Regions from separate parts of the Anoxybacillus andreesenii genome, predicted to be linked through region 2. Evidence: predicted binding sites of a transcription regulator. Region 2 holds the regulator's gene; each other region holds the start of a gene.

Region 1 (4,829 bases), on a different contig from region 2:
ACGGGGGCAACCACGTGGTTCAAAATCTGGCATATCTGGACCTGTTGATGGGTAGTCAAGCTTTTGACCTTCCCAGGTGACAATGCCGTCCTTTACGTAAATATCCCAGCTGCATGAACCTGTACAGTTAACGCCGTGGGTAGAACGTACAACCTTGTCATGCTGCCATCTCTGGCGGTACGCTTGCTCCCAATCACGATTTTCATAGGTTGTTTGGCTATGGTTATTGGATTGTTTTTCAACTGGAGTTAAGTATTTTAAACGATTTTGTAAAGGTGATCGTTTCTTTTTCATGGAAAATCACTCCTTATTTTGTTTTGACTGTTATTTGGAATGCCTGACTAAACTTACTTTAACAATGCGTAAACAATAGAAGCTGTAAAGTACTTCACATTTTGGGGTCTGACACATATTTGTCACATCCGGGGTTGACGGGAAAGGGAGTAGAGGTGGTTGGCAAAAGGACTCGTAGAATTAAAAAAAGCTGACTCGAGAGTCAGCTTAATCCTATCCATTATTCAAGCTATGTTGCTGGATTATGGTTAATCGCAATTGGTGAAAAGAACGTTATTCAATACTACAAAAAACAGCGGGACAATTTTCACAATCAATTTCTTTTTTAATATACTGGAGGTCATGAATCGTAATTTTCTTTTTCTCTATTGAGATAACGCCTTTTCGTTTGAGTTCATTCAATAAATGATTCGTACTTTCCCGTGTTGTTCCACAGAAATTGCCAAGCTCCTGATTGGTTAAGGGAAGATCAATTAAAATACCATCCTCCTGCTCAACCCCATAGCTATTTGTCATCCGAATTAAGGTAGAGTAGAGAGCTCCTTTTTTACCGTAAAGAACGAGATCACGGAACTTCATTTGTGTTTTTCTAAAGTGGTCACTCATCCATTTGATAAACTCAAAGCCGAGGGCACTATCTTGAAAAATTTTCTCTTCGATCATTTCTTTTTTTATTACCGCGATTTCTCCATCCTCAAGCATCAATGCACTAAGAAGGTATTTAGGTGAATTCGTGAACAAGGTTAATTCTCCACAAATGTCATTTTCGCTGCAGATTCTTAAGGAAAGCTCGCGGCCATCTGCGGTGATTTTACTTATTTGAATTTTCCCCGAAATGACTAAATACAGCTCGCCAGCATCCTGACCTTCTTGGAACAAATATTGTCCTTTTTCCACTTGAATGATTCTATCCGCAATATGAAGTAATTCTTTTATCTCAATTGATTTTGTAGGTTTCAGCGTGTTAGGCATTTTATCCCCACCTGACATTTTTTCGTATTCTTTTATTCTAACATATATTATTTTAGCACTTTATAGATGAAATATGGAAATATGAAATGTTTATGAACATGGTAAAAATGTGAAGTACTTCACACCCAGAAGGCCCATCGATTTTTTACGATGATGGTAACAAATCGATAGTACTTCTATGGTTGTTTGAAAGGAGATAGGGCTATGAAACTTAAAAAAGTACAATTACCACTACAGACATTTACATTGATTTCTGGATTTATGGTTTGGGTGATCTTATCCTCATTGATGCCTTTCATCAAAGAGGAGATCAATTTGAGTGCCAATCAATTAACATTAGTAACAGCTACACCTGTTGTACTTGGGTCGTTACTCCGAATCCCGATTGGTTATTGGACCAATCGATATGGTGCTAGAAAGCTCTTTGCGATCAGTTTTCTCTTATTGTTGTTTCCGATTTTTTACATCAGTAAGGCCAACTCTCTTACGGACCTACTCATTGGCGGATTATTCTTAGGGATCAGCGGTGCGGTATTTTCCGTTGGGGTTACCTCGCTGCCAAAGTATTATCCAAAGGAACGTCATGGTTTCATTAACGGGATTTATGGTTCAGGAAACATTGGTACGGCGATAACAACCTTTGCTGCACCGGTTATTGCCACACAGGTTGGCTGGCAAACTACTGTTCAGCTCTATTTAATTCTAGTATTTGTTGTTGCGCTACTAAACTTCTTACTTGGGGATAAGAACGAACCAAAGGTCGTAACTTCATTAAAGGATCAAATCAAAAGTGTCTACAAGAATGAAAAACTATGGTTCTTAAGCTTATTCTATTTTGTTACCTTTGGCTCTTTTGTCGCATTTACGGTTTATTTACCAAATTTCCTTGTAGCGAATTTTGGATTAGAAAAAATAGATGCTGGTATGAGAACAGCAGGATTTATTGGGATAGCCACTCTTTTTCGCCCAATTGGTGGATGGTTGAGTGACAAGTTTAATACGTTCAAAATTCTTATCCTTGTCTTTGCTGGTTTAACCTTGTCAGGCATTTTGCTTGCGTTCAACCCATCGTTAACTTGGTATTCCGTAGGATGTTTAACGATTGCTCTCTTTGCGGGGCTTGGAAATGGAGCTGTGTTCAAATTATTGCCGATGTATTTTTCAAAGCAGGCTGGAATTGTGAATGGGATTGTTTCCGCAATGGGGGGATTAGGTGGATTTTTCCCACCGTTAATTCTTACTTTCCTCTTCAATTTAACCGGTCACTATGCGATTGGATTTATGGCACTTTCCCAATTTGCAATGGCCTGCTTAATTATTGTCATGTGGATGTTTTATCAGGAAAAATTGGGAATGTCCAACCGAGTCATTAACTACACAGTTGAAGGCGTCATGGTCACCGATTTGAAAGGAAATATTGAAAAAGTAAACCCTGCCTTCACTCAAGTGACTGGCTATAAAGAAGAAGAAGTGATCGGAAAGAATCCACGGCTCCTCCGTTCAGGTAAGCACAACAAAGAATTCTATGAGAAAATGTGGGAGTCTATAAAGGAGAATGGATTTTGGCAGGGTGAAATTTGGAACAAGAAGAAGGATGGCCAAATTTATCTTGAACAGCTTTCGATCAGTCCAGTGAAAAATGATGCAGAGGAAATCAAGAATTATGTTGCCATGTTTCGTGAAGTAAAAAAAGAATCCTAATAATTAAGGGATAGGTTCAAAGCAGAATTGCTTAAGCCTATCCTTTTTTGATACCAACAATATTTGGTAGAATAGGAAGAGACTCTTTAATATAGGGCTCTGTTATATTTTGTTGTTGATCTACGTATCGCCTTATACGTGTACGTTCACTAAGTTATTCGTACCGAATAAAACACGTTCACGCACACGTATAAGGGCAAAAATCAACATTGAACAACAACACAGCCTAGAATAAAGAAAGGGCCATTCTTATGATGTATTTATTTTTTGCTATATTTTTACTTGTTTATTTAGCCATTTGTTTTTATATCGGTTACAATGGCTTCGTTTGGTTGAGGCAAAGCTTTTCTTTCCGGTATAAATGGGCCTATATTGCATGTATTGCTTTTTTATCCTTTAGTGTATTTTTCGATCGGTTTTTTTCCACAAGAGTGCTGGCGTACATAAGCGGGATATGGTTTCTCATTATTGGATATGGCCTAATTCTCTTGCCGATCATTAATTTAATCTACTTTCTTAATAAGAAACGTGGAGCTAAGATTTTGGGCGGTGCACTCGTCATCTTTTTCATCGGGGTAGTTATCAGCGGTTCCTATTATGCTTGGCATCCTGTTGTCCGTACATATGAAATCTCGATTGATAAGCAGGCAGACCAAAAGGAATTTAATATCCTCATGGTTACTGACCTACATTTAGGAAAAATCGTAGGAAACAAGCATTTGGAGAGATTAGTAACCATCTCAAAAGAGATGAATCCAGATATGGTCGTTATTGCGGGGGATATCATTGATGATTACATTAAGCCTTATGTGGATGAACAGATGGGAGAGACGCTTTCGAAGATAAAAGCGCCACTCGGTGTTTATGCAACCTCTGGGAATCATGATTACTACGGTGATGATTTAGATGAGCTGCATCAAGAAATGGAAAAGGCGGGCATCATCATGCTCTCGGATGAATCCGTTAATATTGAAGATAGCTTCTTTCTGGTGGGAAGAAATGATCTCACAGACAAACATCGAAAAACCATGAAGGAATTAATTGGAGCGCTTGATAAGAACCTGTCAATCATCATGCTGGACCACCAGCCAAACGAAATCGATGAAGCCAGTAAAAATGGAGTGGACATCTTACTATCTGGTCACACCCATGGAGGACAGATTGCACCAGCCAATATCATTACTGGGCTCATTTATGAGAATGACTGGGGCTATTTGAAGAAGGGCGATCTCCATTCCATTGTATCGTCAGGCTATGGTCTTTGGGGACCACCATTTCGAATTGGAACCCAATCTGAAGTTGTGCAGTTGAAAATAAAGTTCAAAGGCAAGGAATAAAGGTATCTTTTTGAAAGCCTGTAAATAGCTAGAAGCCTAGGTTCTCCATTGCCGAGAATCTAGGCTTTTTGTCATGAGGATAAAAAAGTACAGAAAAGAATAAAAGATTACCATTTGTTAGCGCTTACACTATGGAATAGTCCATTTATAATTTAAATTGTAGGAATTATTAGAAATATAGGAAAGGGGATTTTACATGAAAAAGAGGTTTAAGGCAGTTTCGTTTATCATTGTTGCGATGATGTTTCTATCTTTGCTTGTAGCATGTAAAGACAACAGCAGTAGCGGTGGTGGAAGCGGAGGCAAGAGCAGTAAGGTAAGCGTAGGGATTGTATTGCCGACGAAGGACGAGCCAAGATGGGTGCAGGATGAGCAAAGATTCAAAGATGCACTGGCTGATTCTGAATATACGACGGAAATCCTTTTTAGCCAAGGTTCTTCTGCAAAGGAAAAGGAAAATGTGGAAACATTGCTTAACAAAGGAATTGAGGTATTAATTATTAGCCCGCATGATGGTGAGGCGGC
Region 2 (4,829 bases):
TTGGTTGAGTAGTCAAAGGTGTGAAACTTAAGTCCATGTAATACAGAACGGATATCTGATTCATATTGATAGCCACCATTTTCTTTAAAGGTAACCTGAAGAATATCGTAGTCCTTGAGGATGCGCTCGTATTCTGAAGGGTTAGTATAGACGGATGGGTTAGCCATTTTTTCTTCTAATTGGCGCAATTGTTTTTCCTGTTCTTGTAGGTCCTCAAAGACAGTCAGCATTTCCTCCCAAATGGAGCAATCCGAATCTAAGCCCGTATTCTGTGCTAAGTAGCCGATTTCCACATCCTTTGGTTTAATGATTTCCCCTGATTCATAGGAAAGCTGTCCTGCTATTATTTTGAGAAGGGTGGATTTACCTGCACCGTTTCGTCCAACGAGGGCAATGCGGTCACGAGTTTGCACTTCCAGCTTGATATTCGTTAAAATGGGATCAGCCCCATATGATTTTGATAATTGATTTACCTGCAATAAGATCATCGTTTTCACCTCAGTATTTCTAGCAATAGTGTAACGTACAAAAATGGGAACGGCAATAAAAGAAGGTTATGGGCGGTATTTAAAAATCTTTTGTGAAAGTCATAACAATGTTTTCACAAATCTGTCAAAATAGTGTATAGTTTGAAGTGAGGTGTATAGAATATGGCTGAATTTACTCATTTTAACGAAGAAGGCAGAGCCAAAATGGTCGACGTTAGTGATAAAAAGGAAACGGTTAGGACCGCAATTGCTAGCTCAAGTATTACGGTAAATAAAGAGATATATGACCAAATAACCAACAATACAATTAAAAAAGGGGATGTCCTAGCCGTCGCACAGGTGGCGGGAATTATGGCCTGCAAAAAGACTGCAGATATTATTCCAATGTGCCATCCGATTCCGCTAACAGGTGTGAACATTACCTTCAGATGGGAGCGAGAGAATGAAAATTATCGTCTCATCATTTTGGCCTCAGTCAAAACAAAGGGAAATACAGGAGTAGAAATGGAAGCGCTAACGGCTGCGTCGGTCTGCGCCTTGACGGTTTACGATATGTGTAAGGCCGTTGATAAAGGGATGGTCATCGGAAAAACCTACCTCGTTGAAAAAACAGGTGGAAAAAACGGTGATTTTAGAAGAGAGAATGAGATTTTATAAGCTAGACTTATGATAGGGTGGGGGAAATAGGATGAGTAATGATACAGTGAAAATTCCTCAGGCAACAGCAAAAAGGCTGCCGTTATACTACCGGTTCTTAAAGAATTTACATTCATCAGGGAAGCAGAGGGTATCATCTGCGGAGCTTAGTGAAGCGGTAAAGGTAGACTCTGCAACGATTCGTAGAGATTTTTCGTACTTTGGAGCATTAGGGAAAAAGGGTTATGGGTACAATGTGAACTACCTATTGAGTTTTTTCCGTAAGACACTTGATCAGGATGAGTTAACAAATGTAGCCCTAATAGGGGTTGGAAATCTTGGAACGGCCTTCTTAAATTATAATTTCCTCAAAAACAATAATACAAAGATTGCTGTTGCCTTCGATGTAGCTGAAGATAAAGTGGGCACAACCATCGGGGATATAACTGTTTTTCACATGGACGATATGGAAAAAGTGATCAAAGAAGAGAACATCACGGTCGCTATCTTAACCGTTCCTGCTCAGTTCGCCCAGTCGATTACAGATAGGCTGGCAAAGGTAGATGTAAAAGGGATCCTTAATTTCACACCAGCAAGGCTAACGGTTCCTCCGACAACACGAGTCCATCATATTGACCTTGCAGTTGAATTGCAGTCATTGGTCTATTTCTTAAAGCATTATACGGTGGATGAGGAAGAAGTAGTGGAATAAAATGAAATGAAATGAGCCTTTTTGAAGGGCTCATTTCTTATTTTTCTGGATAGATTTAAGCTTAAAATGGAAGAAGACCATGCGAAGACCGCCTCCTATATCAAAGGTGGCTAAGAGAATGAGCAGGTAGGTAAAAAAGCCCCATTCCCCAGTTTGCTGCAGGTTTTGGATGGCGAAAAAAGTAAAAAATAAGCCAAACACAATATATAGAATTCCTGAAAACAAGGTAGACTGTCTCATAGGAAAAAACCTCCAATGAAGCTTTGCACCTTGTCGGCTTCTCGGAAAATCCGTTCTATGTCTTCTTTATATACGGATTGGACGAGTACAACAAAGGTATTCATAGCGACATGTGCACAGATTGGCACAATGATTCGTTTTGTTTTGATATAAAGAAAGGCAAAGGTAAAGCCCATTGCTGAATACAAAAGTAAGTGTTCAGGCTCCATATGCGCCAGGGCGAAAATAATGGAGCTGATCAAAGCCGCAATGAAAAAATTGAACTTTTTATAAAGTGAACCGAACAATATTTTTCGAAAGACAATTTCTTCAAGAATGGGACCAATAACAGAACTTACTAATACAACAATAGGAAAAGACTCAATAAGTGAAAGAATTTGCTGTGTGTTCTCCGAGCCCAATTCAATCCCCAGCCATGTTTCAATATTTGCGGCTAGGCTCTGGGAAAATAAAGCAAGAAACACACCTAAGATCGCCCAGACCGTTGACTGAGTCACGGATGCAGCGTTTCGATCGGGTATGGGGTTTTTCCATTCATTTTTCAACAGTAATAACACAATAAGCAAGGTGACAGCAAAGCTAAAAACGATCCAAATCGCAACTGAATATATGGCCATGTCTTCCAAACTGTGTCCCAATAATATGCCTGCAAAAGTGACACCTGGCACACCCACAAAGCTTGAAAGATGCATCCCCATGTAAGCAACTAATATATACCAATATTCCTTTTTCAAAATGTGATTCCCCTTTAATAACTATCTCAACATGCACTATAACCCATTCTACTAGTAAAAAGATGATAGATACAAATTTAAATTATAAAAAAGTGTATGGCTGGATAATTTTTCAACTTCTGTATATACTTTGAAAGGTTGTGCAAAAAAAGATGTTAGGATAGCAACAAAAATTAAGGAAAATTTTACGCATGATACTTGCAAAAAATTTAGGAATTCATTAATATAATAAATGTGTTAGCACTCATGAGTATCGAGTGCTAATAAAAAATTACATATTTTATTTGAGGAGGTTGTTTCACTTGTTAAAGCCACTAGGAGATCGCATTGTTATTGAGTTAGTTGAATCGGAAGAAAAAACTGCAAGCGGTATCGTTTTACCGGACTCAGCGAAAGAGAAGCCTCAAGAAGGAAAAGTAGTAGCTGTAGGTACAGGTCGTGTTCTAGACAACGGTGAGCGAGTTGCTCTTGAAGTTGCTGTAGGCGATCGAATTATCTTCTCAAAGTACTCTGGTACAGAAGTGAAGTACCAAGGAACAGAGTATTTAATTTTACGTGAAAATGACATCTTAGCTATTGTTGGCGCCTAAGATATTAATTTAGATTTTTTTGTAAGTATTAGATAAAACGATCATTTAGGGAGGTTTTCAATATGGCAAAAGAGATTAAATTCAGTGAAGACGCTCGTCGCGCGATGCTTCGCGGAGTAGACGCTCTTGCAGACGCAGTTAAAGTAACCCTTGGACCTAAAGGACGCAACGTCGTTCTTGAGAAAAAATTCGGTTCTCCACTAATCACTAACGACGGTGTTACCATCGCTAAGGAAATCGAATTAGAAGACGCATTCGAGAACATGGGTGCGAAGCTTGTTGCTGAAGTTGCGAGCAAGACAAATGATGTGGCTGGGGACGGAACTACTACAGCTACAGTTCTTGCTCAAGCGATGATTCGTGAAGGCTTAAAGAACGTAACTGCTGGTGCGAACCCAATGGTGATTCGCCGCGGTATTGAAAAAGCTGTTGCAACTGCAGTTGAAGAGCTTAAGGCGATTTCAAAGCCAATCGAAGGCAAAGAGTCCATTGCACAGGTTGCTGCGATTTCTTCTGCTGATGATGAAGTAGGTCAGTTAATTGCTGAAGCGATGGAGCGTGTAGGCAATGACGGTGTTATCACAATCGAAGAATCAAAAGGCTTCACAACAGAACTAGACGTAGTGGAAGGAATGCAATTTGACCGTGGTTATGCATCTCCTTACATGGTGACTGATTCTGACAAAATGGAAGCAGTTCTTGAGAATCCATATATCTTAATTACGGATAAGAAAATTGGAAGCATCCAAGAAATTTTACCAGTACTTGAGCAAGTGGTACAACAAGGCAAGCCATTATTATTGATTGCTGAAGATGTTGAAGGGGAAGCTCTTGCAACATTAGTATTAAATAAACTACGTGGTACATTCAACGCAGTAGCAGTTAAAGCTCCTGGATTCGGTGACCGTCGTAAAGCAATGCTTGAGGATATTGCAATCTTAACTGGTGGTACAGTGATCACAGAAGATCTTGGTTTAGAATTAAAATCTGCTAGCATTGAGCAGCTTGGCCGTGCCGCTAAGGTTGTTGTTTCAAAAGAAAATACAACAATCGTTGAAGGTGCCGGAGAGTCTGATCAAATCGCAGCTCGTGTGAACCAAATTCGTGTTCAAATGGAAGAAACTACTTCTGAGTTTGACCGTGAAAAGCTTCAAGAGCGCCTTGCTAAGTTAGCTGGTGGTGTTGCCGTTGTTAAGGTTGGAGCTGCAACTGAAACTGAGCTAAAAGAACGCAAGCTTCGCATTGAAGATGCTCTTAACGCAACTCGTGCGGCAGTTGAAGAAGGAATTGTATCCGGTGGTGGAACTGCATTCCTTAACGTGTATAAAAAAGTGGCTGAGCTTCAAGCAGATGGCGACGAGCAAACAGGTATCAACATTGTTCTTCGTGCCATTGAGGAGCCAGTTCGCATCATCGCTAGCAACGCTGG
Region 3 (4,829 bases), on a different contig from region 2:
TCGTGGATTAGGGAGGCAAAAGGGAGGAATCAGAGCCTCCCTTAATTAATCAGTGAAATCAAATCCTTTCGGCGATATACACTTAGCACGATTCCGATTAAAAAGGAATGTAGTACAGTGGGCATTAAACCGTAGCTAAAGAATGGCAGTGAGACACCAACGAAGGGTAAAACGCCTATCGACATAAGAATGCTCCAGCTAAATGAAAGGGTATACAGGGTTACAGCTCCTACGGTTAGAAGCTTTCCATATGGATCATGGAATGATTTAAGGTTAAGAATCATGCGAACACTTAAACCGACAAGAAGCAGTACAAGGATACCTGCTAAAAGCCAGCCAAATCCATAGGTAGTCGTTACGAAAATAAAATCGGTATGTGCTTCCGAAATCTTAAACCCTTCCTTCGGCAATGCCTGACCAAACCAGCCTGCATTTCCCATATATTCCTTCGCCTTTGTACCTAAATATCCATAGGTATGGGTATATTCATCTGGATTAAGAAAGGCCTTAAACCGCACTAACATATATGGTTTTTTCATGGCTGTAAATACTGCACTTACTACTGCCAAAGAACCAATCATCCCCGTAAAAAGATATTTTTCCCTTTTTTGCAGCGGGCTAAACCAAGTCATCACCACGATTAGTACGGTATAAAGTAAAACAAGGAAGAGATTCGCTGCGGGCAAAAGTAGTAGCACGGAGAGAACATACAACAACACAAGCTTCCACCAGCTATGGGACAGGTTCACCCTTACACTCTTTTCGGTACCAGGTACCTCAAGGCCAATTTTTAACCATATGTCTCTCCGAATTTTGCTTAGGATGCCTGCCCAAGCCAGCAAAAATATCGGCAATGTGGACGAAGCTTCAATGGTAAAGGTGGCAATATGTAGAAATGGCCTTCCATTGATCATCAAGGAAAAGGGAGAGAAATTCAGCACCAGCAAAAAAATAATGCCGATTCCATAAAACCCGTAACCAAATTTTAAAAATTTTCGATAATCAAAAAACATACATGCTAGTAAAATGACAATTCCCATGATGGAGAAGATCGTCTTTCTCATCACTAAATCCATTTGATAAGAATCCTGCAAATAAATCAATGGCAACATGCTAAAGCCAATCAACACGGCAAAGCCAGCAACCGTAAACCAATCGATTTTCGGTTTATGAAGCCTGTTCATTTTCTGACCTAATAGGGTTGAATCCCCCATTTGCTTGATCGCTATTGCTTCTGCTTCGTCCTCGGCTTTTCCTTTTTTTATCGCATCTGCCTTTGCTGCTTGCAAATGATTTTCTAATTCCAGCTTCACAAAACCTCTCGCTTCCTTGGAGCGGATATGCGAGAGCACTTCCTTTATATAGGCTTGAATAGGCATCTATACCCCTCCTTCTGCCAATTTCTTTAGAAGGGAAGTTCCAGTCATCTGTTCTTCCTCCAAAACAAGTCGCTTTTTCCCTTTGGTTGAAATTTGATAGTATTTTTCTCCATTCTCCCATGTCGATGTAAGGTAGCCTGCCCCCTCAAGCTCATGCAGAAGGACATACAACATCCCTTCATTTTCGGCAAAATTCTTAACTCCTCTAGCGATGAGTGCTTGGCTCACTTCATATCCGGTCTTACTCGTTTGCAATAGCTGGAGAACATCCAGTTCAGGATTCTTTTTCTCATTAAGTTTGGCAAGAATATTTGAACGATGTTTTTCTGAGAAAACCACATCCTTAAAAACGGTTTGATTCATCGTATTTTTAAGCTTTTTTAATTGCTCTTCCATTAAATCCGCCCCCTAAGCTTCGTCTGTAGGATTTCCTTCGCCCGTTTTAGCCTCGTTTTAAGCGTATTTTGATTGACTCCTGTGATGCCTTCCATTTCTTTAATCGTGAGCTCGGCAAAATAATGAAGATAGATCACCTCACGATATTTCATCGGCAAATTCATCACCTCTTTAGCAAGAAGATCCTCTTCATCCCGCTGAATGACTTCCGCTTCAACGGTCTCTCTCTTTGTGACCGATTCCTTCGCTAATGTTTCTGAGATCACGATTTTTCGGTAATTCCAGCTTCGTAGATAATCCTTGCAATGATTAATGGCGATTCGCCATATCCACGTTTTGAGAGATGACCTCTGCTGATATGTATCGATTCGCTCATATATCTTCAAAAATATTTCCTGTGTTAATTCCTCCGCAACTGCATGATTTTTAACATAGGAATAGACAAGCTGCAAAATATCTTGCCCGTAGCGATCCATTAATTCTATTAACAACTCTTCTCTGTCTATTGCTTGGCTTCCTTCTATAAGAAATTCATTCACACCAAATTGCCCCCTATTTGTTGCTTCTGTCTATTCGACGAATCTCGTTCATGAATGGTTTGATCTACATTATACATTTTTTACTGTTAAATTATGTTTTCATTAAAACTTCTATTTTTTCCTCTAGTATTAATGATTTATTACTATTACAATGATGTTAATAGATATTGAAATTTCCCTATATAACAGTTTGTGATTCTCTAGAAAAAGTTATAGTACAGTTTTATTAAGAACGGAAAATGACCCACCCCGAAATACCCAATTTAATTAGAGTTCATAATAATTTCACAAAAAATATTATAACATGTGATTTTTTTCACATGAAATCTGTTACACTCAAATTATAGTATTAGTGTACTAACTGTTGTATAGACAAAAATAATAATAAGAGGTGTTCTATCATGGAACAATGGAAAGGTTTTTCATCAGGTGTTTGGCAAAAAGAAGTGAATGTTCGTGACTTTATTTTAAGAAACTATTCTCTTTATGAAGGAAACGATACCTTTCTAGAAGGTCCTACTGAAGCAACAACCAAGCTTTGGGAGCAAGTGATGGATTTATCAAAGCAGGAGCGTGAAAATGGTGGCGTTCTTGATATGGATACTGAAATTGTTTCAACCATTACTTCACATGGTCCTGGTTACCTAGACAAAGACTTGGAAAAAGTCGTTGGTTTCCAAACTGACAAACCATTCAAACGCTCTTTGCAAATTTTTGGTGGCGTCAGAATGGCGAAACAATCTCTAGCTGAATATGGATTCGAATTAAATAAAGAGGTTGAAAAAACGTTTACTGAATATCGCAAAACTCATAACCAAGGAGTTTTTGATGCTTATACAGAAGAAATGAGAAAAGCTCGTCACGTAGGAATCATCACTGGACTTCCAGATGCTTATGGACGCGGCCGCATTATCGGTGACTACCGTCGCGTGGCGCTTTACGGTGTCGACTTCCTCATGCAGGAAAAGCAAAAGGATTTTGCAGCTACGTCTTCTATTATGACCGAAGATGTGATCAGATTAAGAGAGGAAATGAGCGAGCAGTACCGTGCTCTAAAAGAGCTAAAAGAAATGGCATTAAGCTATGGCTTTGATATTTCTAAGCCTGCTAATAATACCCTTGAAGCATTCCAATGGCTCTATTTCGCCTATCTAGCTGCCGTTAAACAACAAAATGGTGCGGCAATGAGCTTAGGTCGAATCTCTACCTTCCTTGATATTTATATTGAAAGAGACCTACAAAATGGAGTATTAACAGAGAAGGAAGTTCAAGAAATTGTCGACCATTTCGTAATGAAGCTTCGCCTTGTGAAATTCGCTCGCACAAATGAATATAACGAGCTATACAGTGGAGACCCTACATGGGTAACTGAGTCCATCGGTGGGATTGCAAATGATGGTCGTCCGCTAGTGACTAAGAACTCATTCCGATTCTTACACACATTGAGAAATCTTGGTCCAGCTCCAGAACCAAACTTAACGGTTCTTTGGTCAACTCGCCTTCCAGAGAACTTTAAGAAATTCTGTGCGAAGATTTCCATCGATACAAGTGCGATTCAATACGAAAATGATGATATCATGCGCCCTGAGTACGGCGATGATTACGGAATTGCTTGCTGTGTATCCGCTATGGAAATCGGAAAGCAAATGCAATTCTTCGGTGCACGTGCGAACCTTGCGAAGGCACTTCTATATGCCATTAACGGCAATGTGGATGAAAAACACAAAGTTCAGGTCGGACCAGCTTATGCCCCTATTACTTCTGATGTCCTTAACTACGATGAAGTGATGGAGAAATTTGATAAGACAATGGAATGGCTTGCAGGCCTTTACATTAACACTTTGAATATCATCCATTATATGCATGACAAATATAGCTATGAGAGCATCGAAATGGCACTACATGATACGAAAATTCTTCGTACGATGGCAACAGGAATTGCAGGACTAAGTGTGGTTGCCGACTCCTTAAGTGCGATTAAATATGCAAAGGTTAAACCAATTCGCGACGAAAACGGCTTAGCGGTTGATTTTGAGGTAGAAGGTGACTTCCCTAAATACGGGAACAATGATGACCGTGTGGACAGCATTGCGGTTGAGCTTGTGGAAAGCTTCATGAAAAAGCTTCGTAAGCACCCAACCTATCGTAACTCTGTTCATACAATGTCCATCCTAACCATCACTTCAAACGTCGTGTATGGTAAGAAAACAGGAAATACTCCTGATGGCCGCCGTGCTGGCGAACCATTTGCACCAGGAGCAAACCCAATGCACGGCCGTGATACAAAGGGTACACTTGCTTCCCTAACATCTGTAGCCAAATTACCTTATGCCTACGCAATGGATGGTATTTCAAACACCTTCTCCATCGTACCAAAGGCATTAGGTAAAGAAGATGAGGTTCGTGTTCAAAACTTAGTCAGCATTTTGGATGGCTATGCTGTGAAACAAGGACATCACTTAAATGTTAACGTGTTGAACAAGGAAACATTATTAGACGCTATGGAGCATCCAGA

The links. The regulator Rex, encoded in region 2, represses fermentation and respiration genes when NADH is low (regulators of the CRP and FNR family bind a similar motif). The targets are predictions, from matches to a motif close to TTGTGAAATATTTCACAA.
Region 1: a site for Rex is predicted at 1,374-1,391, ahead of J2S07_RS01655 (nitrate/nitrite transporter). Genes of this name have one in related genera too.
Region 3: a site for Rex is predicted at 2,619-2,636, ahead of pflB (formate C-acetyltransferase). Genes of this name have one in related genera too.

The regions. Positions count from the first base shown of each region.
Region 1 covers NZ_JAUSTU010000001.1:327,083-331,911, forward strand. Annotated here, with positions in the region: gene J2S07_RS01645 (nitrate reductase subunit alpha) at 1-294, opposite strand, end outside; gene J2S07_RS01650 (Crp/Fnr family transcriptional regulator) at 568-1,266, opposite strand; gene J2S07_RS01655 (nitrate/nitrite transporter) at 1,471-2,967, shown strand; gene J2S07_RS01660 (metallophosphoesterase) at 3,219-4,304, shown strand; gene J2S07_RS01665 (sugar ABC transporter substrate-binding protein) at 4,501-4,829, shown strand, end outside.
Region 2 covers NZ_JAUSTU010000036.1:4,793-9,621, forward strand. Annotated here, with positions in the region: gene J2S07_RS19995 (ABC-F family ATP-binding cassette domain-containing protein) at 1-488, opposite strand, end outside; gene moaC (cyclic pyranopterin monophosphate synthase MoaC) at 651-1,145, shown strand; gene J2S07_RS20005 (redox-sensing transcriptional repressor Rex) at 1,177-1,836, shown strand; gene J2S07_RS20010 (YdiK family protein) at 1,867-2,076, opposite strand; gene J2S07_RS20015 (CPBP family intramembrane glutamic endopeptidase) at 2,073-2,810, opposite strand; gene groES (co-chaperone GroES) at 3,113-3,400, shown strand; gene groL (chaperonin GroEL) at 3,463-4,829, shown strand, end outside.
Region 3 covers NZ_JAUSTU010000014.1:71,812-76,640, reverse strand. Annotated here, with positions in the region: gene J2S07_RS14795 (cupredoxin domain-containing protein) at 1-11, shown strand, start outside; gene J2S07_RS14790 (FtsW/RodA/SpoVE family cell cycle protein) at 42-1,379, opposite strand; gene J2S07_RS14785 (PadR family transcriptional regulator) at 1,380-1,775, opposite strand; gene J2S07_RS14780 (sigma-70 family RNA polymerase sigma factor) at 1,775-2,314, opposite strand; gene pflB (formate C-acetyltransferase) at 2,716-4,829, shown strand, end outside.